Regions from separate parts of the Peribacillus sp. FSL M8-0224 genome, predicted to be linked through region 4. Evidence: riboswitches for the same ligand, from Rfam matches in the RefSeq annotation. Region 4 holds a riboswitch; each other region holds the start of a gene.
What was found. A riboswitch is a leader RNA that binds a small molecule or an ion and turns the genes downstream of it on or off. The one in region 4 is predicted to bind preQ1.

Region 1: linked by a shared signal. The riboswitch ahead of queC (7-cyano-7-deazaguanine synthase QueC) and the one ahead of queF (preQ(1) synthase) in region 4 are both predicted to bind preQ1.
Region 2: linked by a shared signal. The riboswitch ahead of MKX49_RS18395 (VUT family protein) and the one ahead of queF (preQ(1) synthase) in region 4 are both predicted to bind preQ1.
Region 3: linked by a shared signal. The riboswitch ahead of MKX49_RS28255 (QueT transporter family protein) and the one ahead of queF (preQ(1) synthase) in region 4 are both predicted to bind preQ1.

What each region holds. Positions count from the first base shown of each region.
Region 1 is NZ_JBBOOJ010000001.1:3,832,202-3,835,332, reverse strand. Features, by position in the region: gene MKX49_RS18435 (methyl-accepting chemotaxis protein) at 1-1,488, opposite strand, end outside; PreQ1 riboswitch class I at 1,673-1,715, shown strand; gene queC (7-cyano-7-deazaguanine synthase QueC) at 1,770-2,435, shown strand; gene queD (6-carboxytetrahydropterin synthase QueD) at 2,435-2,905, shown strand; gene queE (7-carboxy-7-deazaguanine synthase QueE) at 2,898-3,131, shown strand, end outside.
Region 2 is NZ_JBBOOJ010000001.1:3,828,055-3,831,185, reverse strand. Features, by position in the region: gene MKX49_RS18410 (TetR/AcrR family transcriptional regulator) at 1-493, opposite strand, end outside; gene MKX49_RS18405 (SRPBCC family protein) at 670-1,110, opposite strand; gene MKX49_RS18400 (SRPBCC family protein) at 1,153-1,629, opposite strand; PreQ1 riboswitch class I at 1,869-1,911, shown strand; gene MKX49_RS18395 (VUT family protein) at 1,962-2,504, shown strand; gene MKX49_RS18390 (hypothetical protein) at 2,526-2,672, shown strand.
Region 3 is NZ_JBBOOJ010000002.1:52,152-55,282, reverse strand. Features, by position in the region: gene MKX49_RS28270 (DUF3892 domain-containing protein) at 1-228, shown strand, start outside; gene MKX49_RS28265 (hypothetical protein) at 312-1,124, opposite strand; gene MKX49_RS28260 (YbaK/EbsC family protein) at 1,231-1,752, opposite strand; PreQ1 riboswitch class I at 1,925-1,969, shown strand; gene MKX49_RS28255 (QueT transporter family protein) at 1,976-2,461, shown strand; gene MKX49_RS28250 (TVP38/TMEM64 family protein) at 2,585-3,131, shown strand, end outside.
Region 4 is NZ_JBBOOJ010000001.1:93,395-96,525, reverse strand. Features, by position in the region: gene MKX49_RS00480 (aspartate kinase) at 1-1,182, opposite strand, end outside; gene queF (preQ(1) synthase) at 1,385-1,885, opposite strand; PreQ1 riboswitch class I at 1,990-2,035, opposite strand; gene MKX49_RS00470 (EamA family transporter) at 2,187-3,023, shown strand; gene MKX49_RS00465 (BA3454 family stress response protein) at 3,118-3,131, shown strand, end outside.

The DNA.
Region 1 (3,131 bases), 3.7 Mb from region 4:
TGTGGAGATATAGTTCAATTCTTCGGTAATATGCTGTATTTTCATTTCCATATTCCCGACAGAGTGATTGATTGTTTCAAAGGTTCGGCCTGTGAGTGTGATCTGTTTCGTGCCTTCATCCACTTGAGTATAACCATCTTCCAGGGAGTGGACGACTGTTTTTGAACCCGTTTGAATGGCGGAGACAATATTGGTGATATCCCCAACGGAGTGTGTGACCTCTTCAGCGAGTTTCCGCACTTCATCGGCGACGACGGCAAAGCCCTTGCCATGTTCACCAGCACGAGCGGCCTCTATGGCTGCATTCAGCGCCAATAGATTGGTTTGATTGGATATATCTTTGATGACCTGCACAAGCTGCGAGATTTGCTGTGATTGAGAATCGAGCCCTTTCACTTGCTCTACGGCATTTTTGACAATCCCATCAATACTTTGCATCTGTTGGACTGAACTGCGCATTAAAGCGGTGCCGTCCTTGGTCAAGGAAAGGATTTCGGTTGAACTTCTAGCCACATCCGCTCCTTCCAGGTGGGCCAACTCGATCCTGCCGGTGAAATCATCCATCATGCGAACCATTTCGGCTGCCCGGCTGGCTTGTGACTCCGAACCTTCCGAAAGTTCATACATCGTAGACGCTATTTGCTTGCTGCCCTGCTGCACTTCATTTGCTGATTGAGTCAGATCCTCGCTTTGGTTGGTAACGGATTGCGAAACAACGAGCATTTTTTCGATCGTATCACGAAGGTTTTTCTGCATTAGGTTGGCGGAGACCGTTAATTCGCCCAGTTCATCATATGACTTTTGCTCCAGGGGCTCATGATTCAGCTCTCCGTCAGCCACCATTTTCATCCTGTCCCTAATTTTAAGGAGGGGGGTGGTAATGAGGTTGGCAGTAACAAGCGCCAGCACAAGGCCGATAAGGACTGCTGCAATGGATAAGATGATACTTGTCGTCTTGACCGATTTCCCGCTTTCGATGACGGTTTTACCTGAAGCGACAATCAATTCCTCGCGTTTAGAAGCAAGCTCCTTGAAACCCTCCATTACTTCATTGCTGATTGGCGCCACTTCATTTTTGAGTATCTCTTTGGCGCGTTCTTCATTTCCTTTTTCATACTGGATAAATACCCGTTCTACAATCATCGTCCTCCAATCCACGCTCTTCTCGATCAATTCCTTTGTTTTATCAGAATCGCTTAAGGCTAGGAGTTCCTCCTGGATGACCTGGCTTTCTTCGGTATATTGTAAGAACCTTTCTTTATAACTCTCGTCGCCATATAGAATATAGGCCCGGACGAATGCGGTTCTTTGTGATAGATTATATAGGAGCTTTTCGTCTTGGAAAAGAAGCGGAAGTTCCCTTTCGATGATATCCTGTGAGTATACCAGTGACTTGTTGCTGCTATAAATGTTGAATGCTCCTAAGATGACACATAAAGATATGATGAGTGAAAATGCCACCAATACCTTTGCTTTAATGCTTTTCAAATTATTGGACCCCTTTATCGATATTTTATTCACTCTTTTTATCGGATTTTTAATGTGATTTTTAAGTAATGAAAAGTTAACCAAATTTTCCACCAGGTCTAATGTTCACTTTATATAAACATCTTGATTTCTTATCATTTTCAAGTTACTATTGACTTGGAAAAATATAATATTCCGCGTTAAGGCGGAAGAGGTTCTAGCTACCCTCTCAAAAAAACTAAGGAGAAACAGTGCTCTATTCTTAGGGTGCTGTTTTTTTCCGTAAAAAGGAGTTTTATAGAATGAAGAAGAAAGAAAAGGCAGTGGTTGTGTTTAGCGGAGGGCAGGACAGTACGACGTGCCTGTTTTGGGCATTGGAGAGATTTGAGGAAGTGGAAGCGGTGACGTTCGATTATAATCAGCGGCATAGCTTGGAAATCGAATGCGCTCAAAACATTGCCAAGGAATTGGGCGTGAACCACCATATCCTTGACATGTCGCTGCTGAACCAACTGGCACCGAATGCATTGACAAGAAGTGATATCGCAGTGTCGGACGGAGAAGAAGGGGAACTGCCGTCGACGTTCGTGCCAGGGAGGAATTTGCTGTTCCTTTCGTTTGCCGGAGTGCTGGCGAGCCAGATTGGCGCTAAACATATTGTCACAGGAGTCTGTGAAACGGATTTCAGCGGATATCCTGACTGCCGCGATGTATTCATTAAATCGTTGAATGTGACCTTGAACTTATCGATGGACCAGTCATTCGTGATTGATACGCCGCTAATGTGGCTTAATAAAGAGGAAACATGGGAGCTTGCTGACCAGCTTGGCGCGTTCGACTTTGTCCGCGAAAAGACCCTGACTTGCTATAACGGAATCATCTCCGATGGCTGTGGAGATTGTCCGGCATGTAATCTGCGGAAAAAAGGACTCGATGACTATGTAAGCAGACGGAAGGTGCTTTCATGATGTACGGTTTTAAGATAGTGGATAAACTCCAGAAAATAGATGAAGATATTCAGCGCAGCCAATTGAAGTATACAAACAAGAGGGTTCTCGTGAGTAAGGAATTCACCTTTGACGCGGCGCACCATCTGCATGACTATGAAGGGAAATGCAAGAACCTGCATGGCCACACGTATAAAGTCATTTTCGGATTGAGCGGGTATACGGATTCACGCGGGTTGATGATAGATTTTGGTGACATCAAGGATATATGGAAAAATGAAATCGAAATCCACCTGGATCATCGTTATTTGAATGAAACCCTGCCGCTCATGAATACAACAGCTGAAAATATGGTTGTCTGGATTTATGAAAAAATGGCCGAAGCCCTATCATTAAAAGAATATGAGGGTGCTAGAGTCGAATTTGTTCGACTGTACGAAACGCCGACAAGCTATGCCGAAGCCAGACGGGAGTGGATGGAAAGTGAGTAAACTCCCGGTTATGGAAATCTTCGGGCCGACCATCCAAGGAGAGGGAATGGTCATTGGTCAAAAAACCATGTTCGTTCGGACGGCCGGCTGCGATTATTCATGTTCCTGGTGTGATTCCGCATTTACATGGGATGGCACAGGTAAGGAAGATACCGTTCAGATGACTGCCGATGAAATATGGGATGAGCTGAAGCGAATTGGGGGTTCCGGTTTTTCCTTCGTGACG
Region 2 (3,131 bases), 3.7 Mb from region 4:
TAATATAAAAAGTTATGAATCCGTGAAGAGAAAGAAAAATCGACCAAATGGATGCAGGATTTAGTTTGTTGTCCGTTAGATCCGTCAAGGACTGGATTAGCTTTTCGTATGTTTTATTAGAGTCGAATTGAAGTAACTGCTGAATTTCTTTTTCCTTCGATAAGAACATGATGGAATAATGATTCTGTTGGGTTAAACCGAACTCCAAGAAGCACAATAAAATCTTTTCCATTTTTACAGAAGGGTCATTTTTCGACAGGATGATATCATCGATTAAAGAATTTAAAACGGAAAAATCCGTTTTCACCAAACTATAAAATATTTCCGCCTTGTTTTTAAAATGATAATAAATGGCTCCATGACTGCAATCCAATGATTTAGCCAATTGCCTCATCGAGACATTCGAATACCCTAACGCTGCAAAAAGGTTTCTAGCTTCATTCAAAACCATGTCCCTGGATAATTCTTGACCTGCCGATTTCCTTGGCGACATCTTGTCACCTCCTTATTAATTGACCACTGGTTAATTAGGATGATAGCTCACGGATTTTCAAATGTCAATTATTAGGTCGAATGATAAAGTACTGTTTTTTAAGTGGGATTTTGCCATTTGTTTCACCAGTGTTGCAAAGGATAAACCCCCAGTTTATTGAGGGTTTATGCAATTTATTAAAAAACTAATGATGCTCTCAAAGTAGTAACGCCATTTTCTAAATAACCCTTTAAACAGGTTAATGTATATACCCAACCTTCTTTTTGTCCGATCATTTTGTTTATTATTTCAGGGTCGTCTTCACTCAATCCAGATTCGTTCACTTCAATGATCGTACTCGTTTTATCCAACTCTTTTAGTGTAATGGTAACAATCGTTTCTTGATCATTTCCGCCCCATGCAAACACGATTTTCCTATTTTCCTCTACTTCCAATACATGAATGACCACTTCAGCATCGTATTCGTTGTATCTCAATGTAGGCGTCCTGCCTTTTTCCCATCTTTCCGAACTTGATGAGAACCAGAAATTCCCGATTTTTTCAGGATTCACAATGGCTTCAAACACTTCATTAGCTGGCTTGATTATCTTAAATTTCGTGATTATTTGGGTATCCATTATTAACTCAACTCTCTTTCAATGTGTTTTTATAGTTTCCGTTTAATTATCCCAGTCTACTGATATGGGCGGGAGGGTCCGTCCAGTTTCAAGCAAGCTCTTCAGGTTACTTAAAAGGGCTGGCCATCCATTATTCAAGCCTTCAAAGGTATTGTCATCATATACGAAATCCGTCTCCAATAGCTCCTCATGCCTAAGAATTAACTTCACAGTCGAATCGTCCATTTTCTGTAATTCAAAAGTGACCCGTGTAGGCTGCTCGCGAGGTGTTTCGTCTCCTGCCATGATCCATGTAAACGAGAGCAGGTGCAACGGCTCGCATTTAAGTACATGCCCATGATCGGTAATCCGCCCATCTTCCAGCAAATATTTAACGGCTGACCCTTCTTGCCAGTCAGACTGAACTTGTAATCCGAAGTGGTATTTCTTCGTGACTTCACCACTCGTCAAGGCTTCCCAAAGCTTCTCTGGTGTGGTTGAGATATAAATAGGATAGACAAACGTAGTTTTTTTCATCATTCTTTTTCTCCTCGCCAAATAAGGTACAAGACTCTATCTTTGATTTTCGGCTTTTATATACAGACGGTCAAGCAGTTTTATGCGACAGAAATCGGCAAAAGGGGGAAACAGGCCCATTGAAATAAATGGCTAAATCAATCGGTTTCAGCGAATACATACTTAAATCGACGGTATGGAAACTTCTTGATTTCCAACCGCTTTCAAGCTACGATGAATAAGGGAAATGATAATCCGCCCGGGCGGAAGAGGTTCTAGCTACCCTCTCAAAAAAACTAAGGAGAACAGGGCTCTTTCTTAGGGTGCTGTTTTTTCTGTATAAGGAGAATTAAGAAATGTTAAGAATTTTATTGTATTTAGTATCCATCATCACGGCGAATGTGGTTACAGCAGCTTTTGCGCCATTACATTTTGGCATGTTCATCATCCCGATGGGGACATTGCTCATCGGGGGAACCTTCATCTTCCGAGATCTGGTCCAGAATAAATTCGGCCGCGCGAAGACCTATATATGCATCGTCACTGCACTTATTTTATCTGCATGTGTATCATTTTTATTAGGAGATACGTTACTGATTGTGTTTGCTTCCGCATTATCCTTCGTGGTCGCAGAAACAGCGGATACGGAAATTTATACCCGTTTAAAGCTCCCGATGAGTTGGAGGGTGTTTTACAGCGGGATCGTTGGAGGATTTTTCGATTCGGTGATATTTGTCGTGATTGGCCTAAGTCCTCTGGGTGCCAATATATTGCCATGGGAAGCAGTACCCGCTGCGGTCATCGGCCAAATCATCGTTAAAACGATCATTCAGTCCATTGGTGCCGTATTGTTGGGACGAATCAACGTAGAACTGGAGAAACGTGTAGTCTCCAGTTAAATGCTAGGAGGGATGCACTCGATGGATGGAACCAAAAAAGAAGAAGAAAAATGCTATTGCCTCGAGGCCTTTCGTGAAAAATATGGCCCGCATGTTCAAGGGGAATGCATGAAGCTCTCCTGCGCCAATTATCGCAAGCAAAAAGGAATAGACAAAAAAAGGACCTGATTAGGTCCTTTTTTTGCGTGATTGAAGTGACCCACGAGTAAACATTCCAAACTCACGAGTAAACAGCGCAAATTCACGAGTAAACAGTCCAAATTCACGAGTAAAAGTGCGAAACTAAGTGTACAGTACGAATTCGCGAGTAAAAGTGCAAAACTCACGAGTAAACAGCGCAAATTCGCGAGTAAAAGTGCAAAACTAAGTGTGCAGTACGAATTCGCGAGCAAATTCACGAGTAAACAGCGCTCACGAGTAAAAGTGCGAAACTAAGTGTGCAGTACGAATTCACGAGTAAACAGTGCGAACTCACGAGTAAACAGTCCAAACTCACGAGTAAAAGTGCGAAACTCACGAGTAAACAGTCCAAATTCACGAGTAAAAGTGCGAAACTCACGAGTAAACAGTCCAAACTCACGAATGCCGTATGAATTCGAGAGTAAAATAGCAAAAAAAGCTCCTTGG
Region 3 (3,131 bases), on a different contig from region 4:
GCAGCAGGAAAAGAAGAAATCATCGCCGTAAGGAAAAATGAAGAGGACAATATTATCGCCATCAAGACGGACTCCGGCCGCGAACTCGACTACCCCACAGCCCTTGCGGAAGCCAAAGCTGGCAACCTGGCCAACGTTGACGTCTTTCATAAATATGGACGTGACATATTACGGAGTGAGCCCGATGGGATTAAAGAAAATAACCTGGATCAACTGCCGGAGTTTTGAGTTTTTCGGGGAGACTGCCTGATATGGGCAGTTTTTTTCTATCTGGATGCGCAAAAAAAAGAACCAGCATGATTAGCTGGATCTTATTTTTCATAAGGATAGGATTCAGAGATTTCGAGCAGTCGGCCGCAGGACTCGACAACCTCGATGATTTCCATCCATGACATGTCCAGACCCAGTTCATTAGCATGGGAAATCTTATCCCGTAATTTTCGGATGGCATTCGCATCCTTCTTCCCTTTACTTTTCGAAGGGATTTGGAAGAAGTGCCTCAATTCTTTATCTTTATGTATAATATCGAATTTATCACTGATTTGCAGGCACTCTATTATATTGATATCCTCATTTTTATCGATTCTCCTTTTATATAATTCAGTTGCCTTTTCTAAACGGTCTTCGCTGATCATTGGATACCAGCTGCCATCGCCGAATCTATCCAGGATGATATCGCTCATCCTCATTTCCAATAAGGTAATATATCCGAATATCAGCATCCTGATCGGAGGCTTTTGGAGGTCGGCATGGGTAATCAACATTTTAATTGAATTATTCTCTAATACGAACACCCTTGTCTTATTCTTAAAAATATGGAGAAGCTGAATCAAAGGGGTTGAATTCGAAACCATTTCCCTTGGTGAGAAGTTTCTCATATATTCAGAAATACTTCCTTCACCTAGTTCTTGCCTTTCGATATATCCGATGATTTCCCCTTGATCTTGGACTGCCAATATATCAAAATTCTTTTTTTTCATTGCTTTCTGGATATCCAGCGCCAGATCGTTTTTATGGCAAAACTCAAGCTCCTGGGCAATGCTCTTAACCGTTATATTTTTTTCATAAAGAGTTTTAAGACTCAGATAGCTGCTATTGCTTTTTCTTTCGCTTCCATTTAACATCTTTCACCCTCCGATCAGGAACACTTTCTGCCCGTTTTCCGCTTTAATAAAAGAAATGCATGAGGCCCCCGCAAATAAAGTTCACTGTAGTGGATTCCATCCCATTTCAAATGCCATCAACTGCATTTCCTGCCGCCGTATCCACATTCCGCTTTTCTTCCCACCCCTTACAAACATCTACCCAATCCTTTGCACCTGAATATTCAAACAATTCAGCGAGTGTAAGTTCTATTGCAGAGTTTGAACTGCCGCAAGCCGGAAACAATGACTCGAAGCGTTTCATCGATACATCAAGAAAAACAGCTAAATCGTTTGCCAGGCCAAACGGGCAAACGCCTCCGATTGCATGGCCGGTCTGTGCAAGCACTTCATCAGGTGAAAGCATTCGTGCCTTGAAACCGAACGTCTGACGAAATTTCTTATTATCCACTTTCGCGTCCCCTGCGGCAACGACCAAAATCGCGTGTTCACCTTCCCCTTTAAAGGAAAGGGTCTTGGCAATCCGCGCTGGGATAACACCGATGGTTTCCGCTGCCTCAATCACCGTTGCACTAGATGTTTCGAACTCCTTTACGTCGCCTTCCCGATTCCATTGTTTAAAATGGCTTTTGACACTTTCGATCGACATATTAATATTCACTCCTTTTTATGTACATATTGAAATAATATCATCCTTCATTGCAATAATTCAAAATCCAATTGTGCTGCTTCATCTGATTGGAAACCTATAAATTAAAACCATTCTTTACAAATTGACGAAACAAGCTTACATGGGATACTATTAATCATCGGGTAAACGCCTGCACGTGGTTCGTAACCATCCCACGATAAAAAACTAGGGAGAGAGTAAAATGAATGTTCGTACACTCGTGATAAACGGGTTATTGGCTGCCTTGTATGTGGCGGTCTCATTGGTTTTTAAACCAATAGCTTTTGAGATGTTCCAATTCCGTGTACCGGAAATGTTGAATCATCTGATTGTATTCAATAAAAAATATATCTACGGTATCGTTGGAGGAGTCTTCATATCGAATCTGCTCTTTTCGCCGATGGTGCCATATGATTTGATTTTTGGGGTGGGGCAATCCCTGCTCGCCTTATTGCTTGTCATTTATGTTTCTCGTTTCATAAAAGGCATTAAAGGACGTATGATCGCTACGATTATCTTTTTCACGTTCACAATGTTTTTAATTGCAATTGAACTGAACCTTGCCTTTGGCTTGCCATTCTGGCTAAGCTGGATGACTACAGCTGTCGGTGAGTTCGTTGTCCTCCTGATTGGAGCGCCAATTATTTATGGAATGAACAAAAGAATTCAGTTTGAAAAGTGGCTTTAAAAGGAATCTTCGCGCCGTTAAGCCACTATAATGGAAAAGAGCTGTCTGCATGATGCGGCAGCTCTTTTTTTTCACCATTGAACTCGAAAATGATAAACTATTAGTAAGAATGGTGGTGGCCCTTTGAAAAAAGTCCTGACCATAATCGGTCTACTTGTAATCGCAATTTTTATATACTCTAATGCAGAACTGTTCACTTTGGTTTGGAAAAGTGATTTGGATTCTGTGATTGGCATATTGAAGGAAAATCTTTTGCTTACATTTATTGTGACATTCGTATTGATGTTTGTACAAAATTCTTTTACAATCATCCCCTTAATTTTGCTCCTGACCATCAATGTCACGATATTCGGATTCATATATGGCTATCTATGGAGTTGGTTTACAAGTGTTGTTGCCTCAGGATTCATTTTTTATGCAGCCAGAAACTGGTTTCAGGAGCTTCTTTTAAAGAAGATTGGTGAAAAGTGGCAAGAATCTGTAGTGGAGCATGGCTTCATGTACGTGTTTACAGGCAGGATTTTCCCGCTTATCCCAACAAGCTTAATTAACTTGGCAGCTGGAGTCAGCACCATCACTTTCAAAGACTTTTTATTGGCGACGGCACTTGGCAACCTTATATACTTTTTCTTCCTATCACTGATTCCCTATGGACTGCTATCTGTTGAAA
Region 4 (3,131 bases):
CATTCCTTCCCCTACAACCATGATCAAGGCAAGATCATGCTCCACATTCACTTCATCGGCATGAAGCTCTTTCTTGATTCGGGAAATGATTTTCTTCTCGGCATCCCCTTTCATCTGGTCCTGCCTAAGAATAAGCGTCACATCATCGATGCCTGATGGAATATGCTCATATGAAACTCCATAATCCTCGAGGATGTGCAGCAGTTTCCGGCCAAAACCAACTTCCCGGTTCATCAAATATTTGCTAATGTAAATACTGCAAAATCCTTTATCACTCGCAATCCCAATAACCGGCCCGTTCGTATTATCCCGTGTATTCACAATGCGGGTCCCTTGTGCCGCCGGATTGTTCGTATTCTGGATATGGACAGGTATTCCCGCACGGAATGCAGGAATCAGCGCCTCATCATGAAATACCGAGAAACCTGCATAAGAAAGCTCACGCATCTCACGATAGGTTAGTTCCCGGATTCCCTTCGGATTGGAAACCACATTTGGATTCACCGCATAAACGGCATCCACGTCCGTAAAGTTCTCATACAAATCAGCCTTGACCCCATTAGCAAGAATCGAACCCGTAATATCGGAACCGCTTCTTGAGAAGGTTAACACATCACCATCTAACGTATATCCGAAGAATCCTGGAAATACAACGATTCCTGGCTCATCACGCAGAGCATATAACCGATCATAAGACTCTGGCAGCACCCTGGTAAATCCACCTTCATCCGTTACGATCAAGCCTGCCTTCTTCGGATTGATATACTGCGCCTCCACTCCAAGGCTTTGGAAATAACCTGCGACCAGCTTCGCATTATTATCCTCGCCACCGGCCTTCAAGGCATCCAGATAGCGCTTCGGGTTAGATTGATCTGCATGCAGCAGTGCCATTAAATTTTCATGAATCCCTGTGATGACACTCTCGGATATATCCAACTCTGCAGCAATGCTCGCATAGCGGGATACAACATCTTCTATCAAATGCTCTCCGTTATCCCCGCGCAGCTGCTGTTCCGCAGCTTCAATCAATAAATCCGTTACCTTTATATCATCGGAATTGCGTTTTCCTGGAGCGGAAACGACCACAATCTTCCTCTCTGGATCAGAAACAACAATTTCGAATACCTTCCTCAACTGTTCACCTGACGCAAGTGAACTTCCACCAAACTTTGCAACTTTCATCTCGACATCCCCTATTTTCGTAAATATTCTGTCAAAATTAACTCTCCCTATTATTACGCTTTTTCTCGAAACAATCAAGTGGAAATTCCATTATAGGAGGACATTTGTACTTTTAAAAAGGACAGAATGACAGAACCACTGATCGAAATTAGCTATAACTAAAAAAAAGACAACGGGCATATGCCCATTGTCTCTCCATTCTTTAGCGATTATCCACGGTTTCCGGGTATAAGTCATGATTCATCAAGCGGTAATTCGCCATTTCCTCATACTTCGTACCTGGTTTCCCATAATTCGTGTAAGGGTCGATGGAAATTCCGCCCCTTGGTGTAAACTTGCCCCATACTTCAATATATTTAGGGTCCATCAATTCGATTAAATCATTCATGATGATGTTCATGCAGTCTTCATGGAAATCACCATGATTGCGGAAGCTGAATAAATAAAGTTTCAAAGACTTGCTTTCCACCATTTTCACACTGGGAATATAGCTGATGTAAATGGTAGCAAAGTCCGGCTGGCCCGTGATCGGACATAAACTAGTGAATTCCGGGCAATTGAATTTGACGAAATAATCCCGGTTCGGATGCTTGTTATCGAATGATTCAAGGATTTCAGGAGCATAGTCGAATGTATATTTTGTTCCTTGATTCCCAAGCAGTGTGATATCTTTTTTTAATTCTTCTTCTTTTCTTCCAGACATGAAAAGTCCTCCTAATCCCACATTTCAGGGAGATTCATAAAATGGGCCTCTATATAACAAAAACCATATCTCCTCAAAGATATGGTTGATTCGCGAAAAATATCAAAGCCATAGTTTTTTTAAGAGGGTGATGCTATGAACCTCTCCCGTATATCGGGAAATATTTTAAAATTGTCATAGTAAATATAGAAAAAATAATCTAATCTGTCAATCATACATTTTAAATTTGGTTTGATTCTTGATGGCATTCAGCTTAAAATGTAGAAGAAGTTTATCCTACACGAAGGAAGAGATTAAGTCAATGTGGATTTTTGCAGCACTCATCACGAGTTTATGCTTCGGAATCAATAACAGCATTTTTAAATGGAGCAGCGGAAAAGGGTATTCCAAGATACATATCCAATTTTTCTTTTATTTTTCAGCATTTATTTTGTCCATTGTTTATGGAGTATTAATGGATGGTTTGCAGATGAACTGGCTGTCCATCATGCTTGGTGCAGCAATTGGTGTACTGAACGCCAATGGTAACATCCAGATGGCAAGCGCCTTTGAAAAGGGTCCGGCAAGCTTGACATCTCCATTAATCGCAGCGAATGCCATATTCCCCATTCTCTGTGCAGCTTTAATTTTTCACGAACATATTTCTTCCTTGCAGTGGAGTGGAATCGCCTGCATGTTTATCGCTACATTAGTCATCCAATATACACCTAATGCAAAAGGTAATCATCAATATGTCCCATGGATGATGCACACATTACTCTCCATCTTATCTTTTGGTGTGCTCGGCATTCTTATGACGACATCAACACGTCTTCATTTAAACTCCCTTGATATCCTTGTATCAATGTATGGAGGCGGAATGCTTTATCTTCTTTCGGCTCTAGCCTTTAAAAAAGAAAAAATCAAGCTAAAGGAAGTCAAAATCGGTTCCTTAGTAGGCTTTTTAAGCATGATAGGCTATGGATGTTATTTCTTTGCGTTGAACACCGGCATCGCAAGCATCATTTTCCCTGTCGTCAGCCTGAACTGTTTGGTTGTCGTATTCGCTGGATGTTATATATTCAAGGAAAAACTAAAAACCTATCAAATTGCCGGTGTTCTAGCGGCATTAATCGGTATTATTTTAACTAAAATATAAATATAGTTCGTATAATAAAAACGACCTGGCTGTCATGTATTTAAGCCAGGTCGTTTTTTATTTAACCGGAAAATAGAGTAGGTCAAAAAAAAAAGTGTTGACACCTCC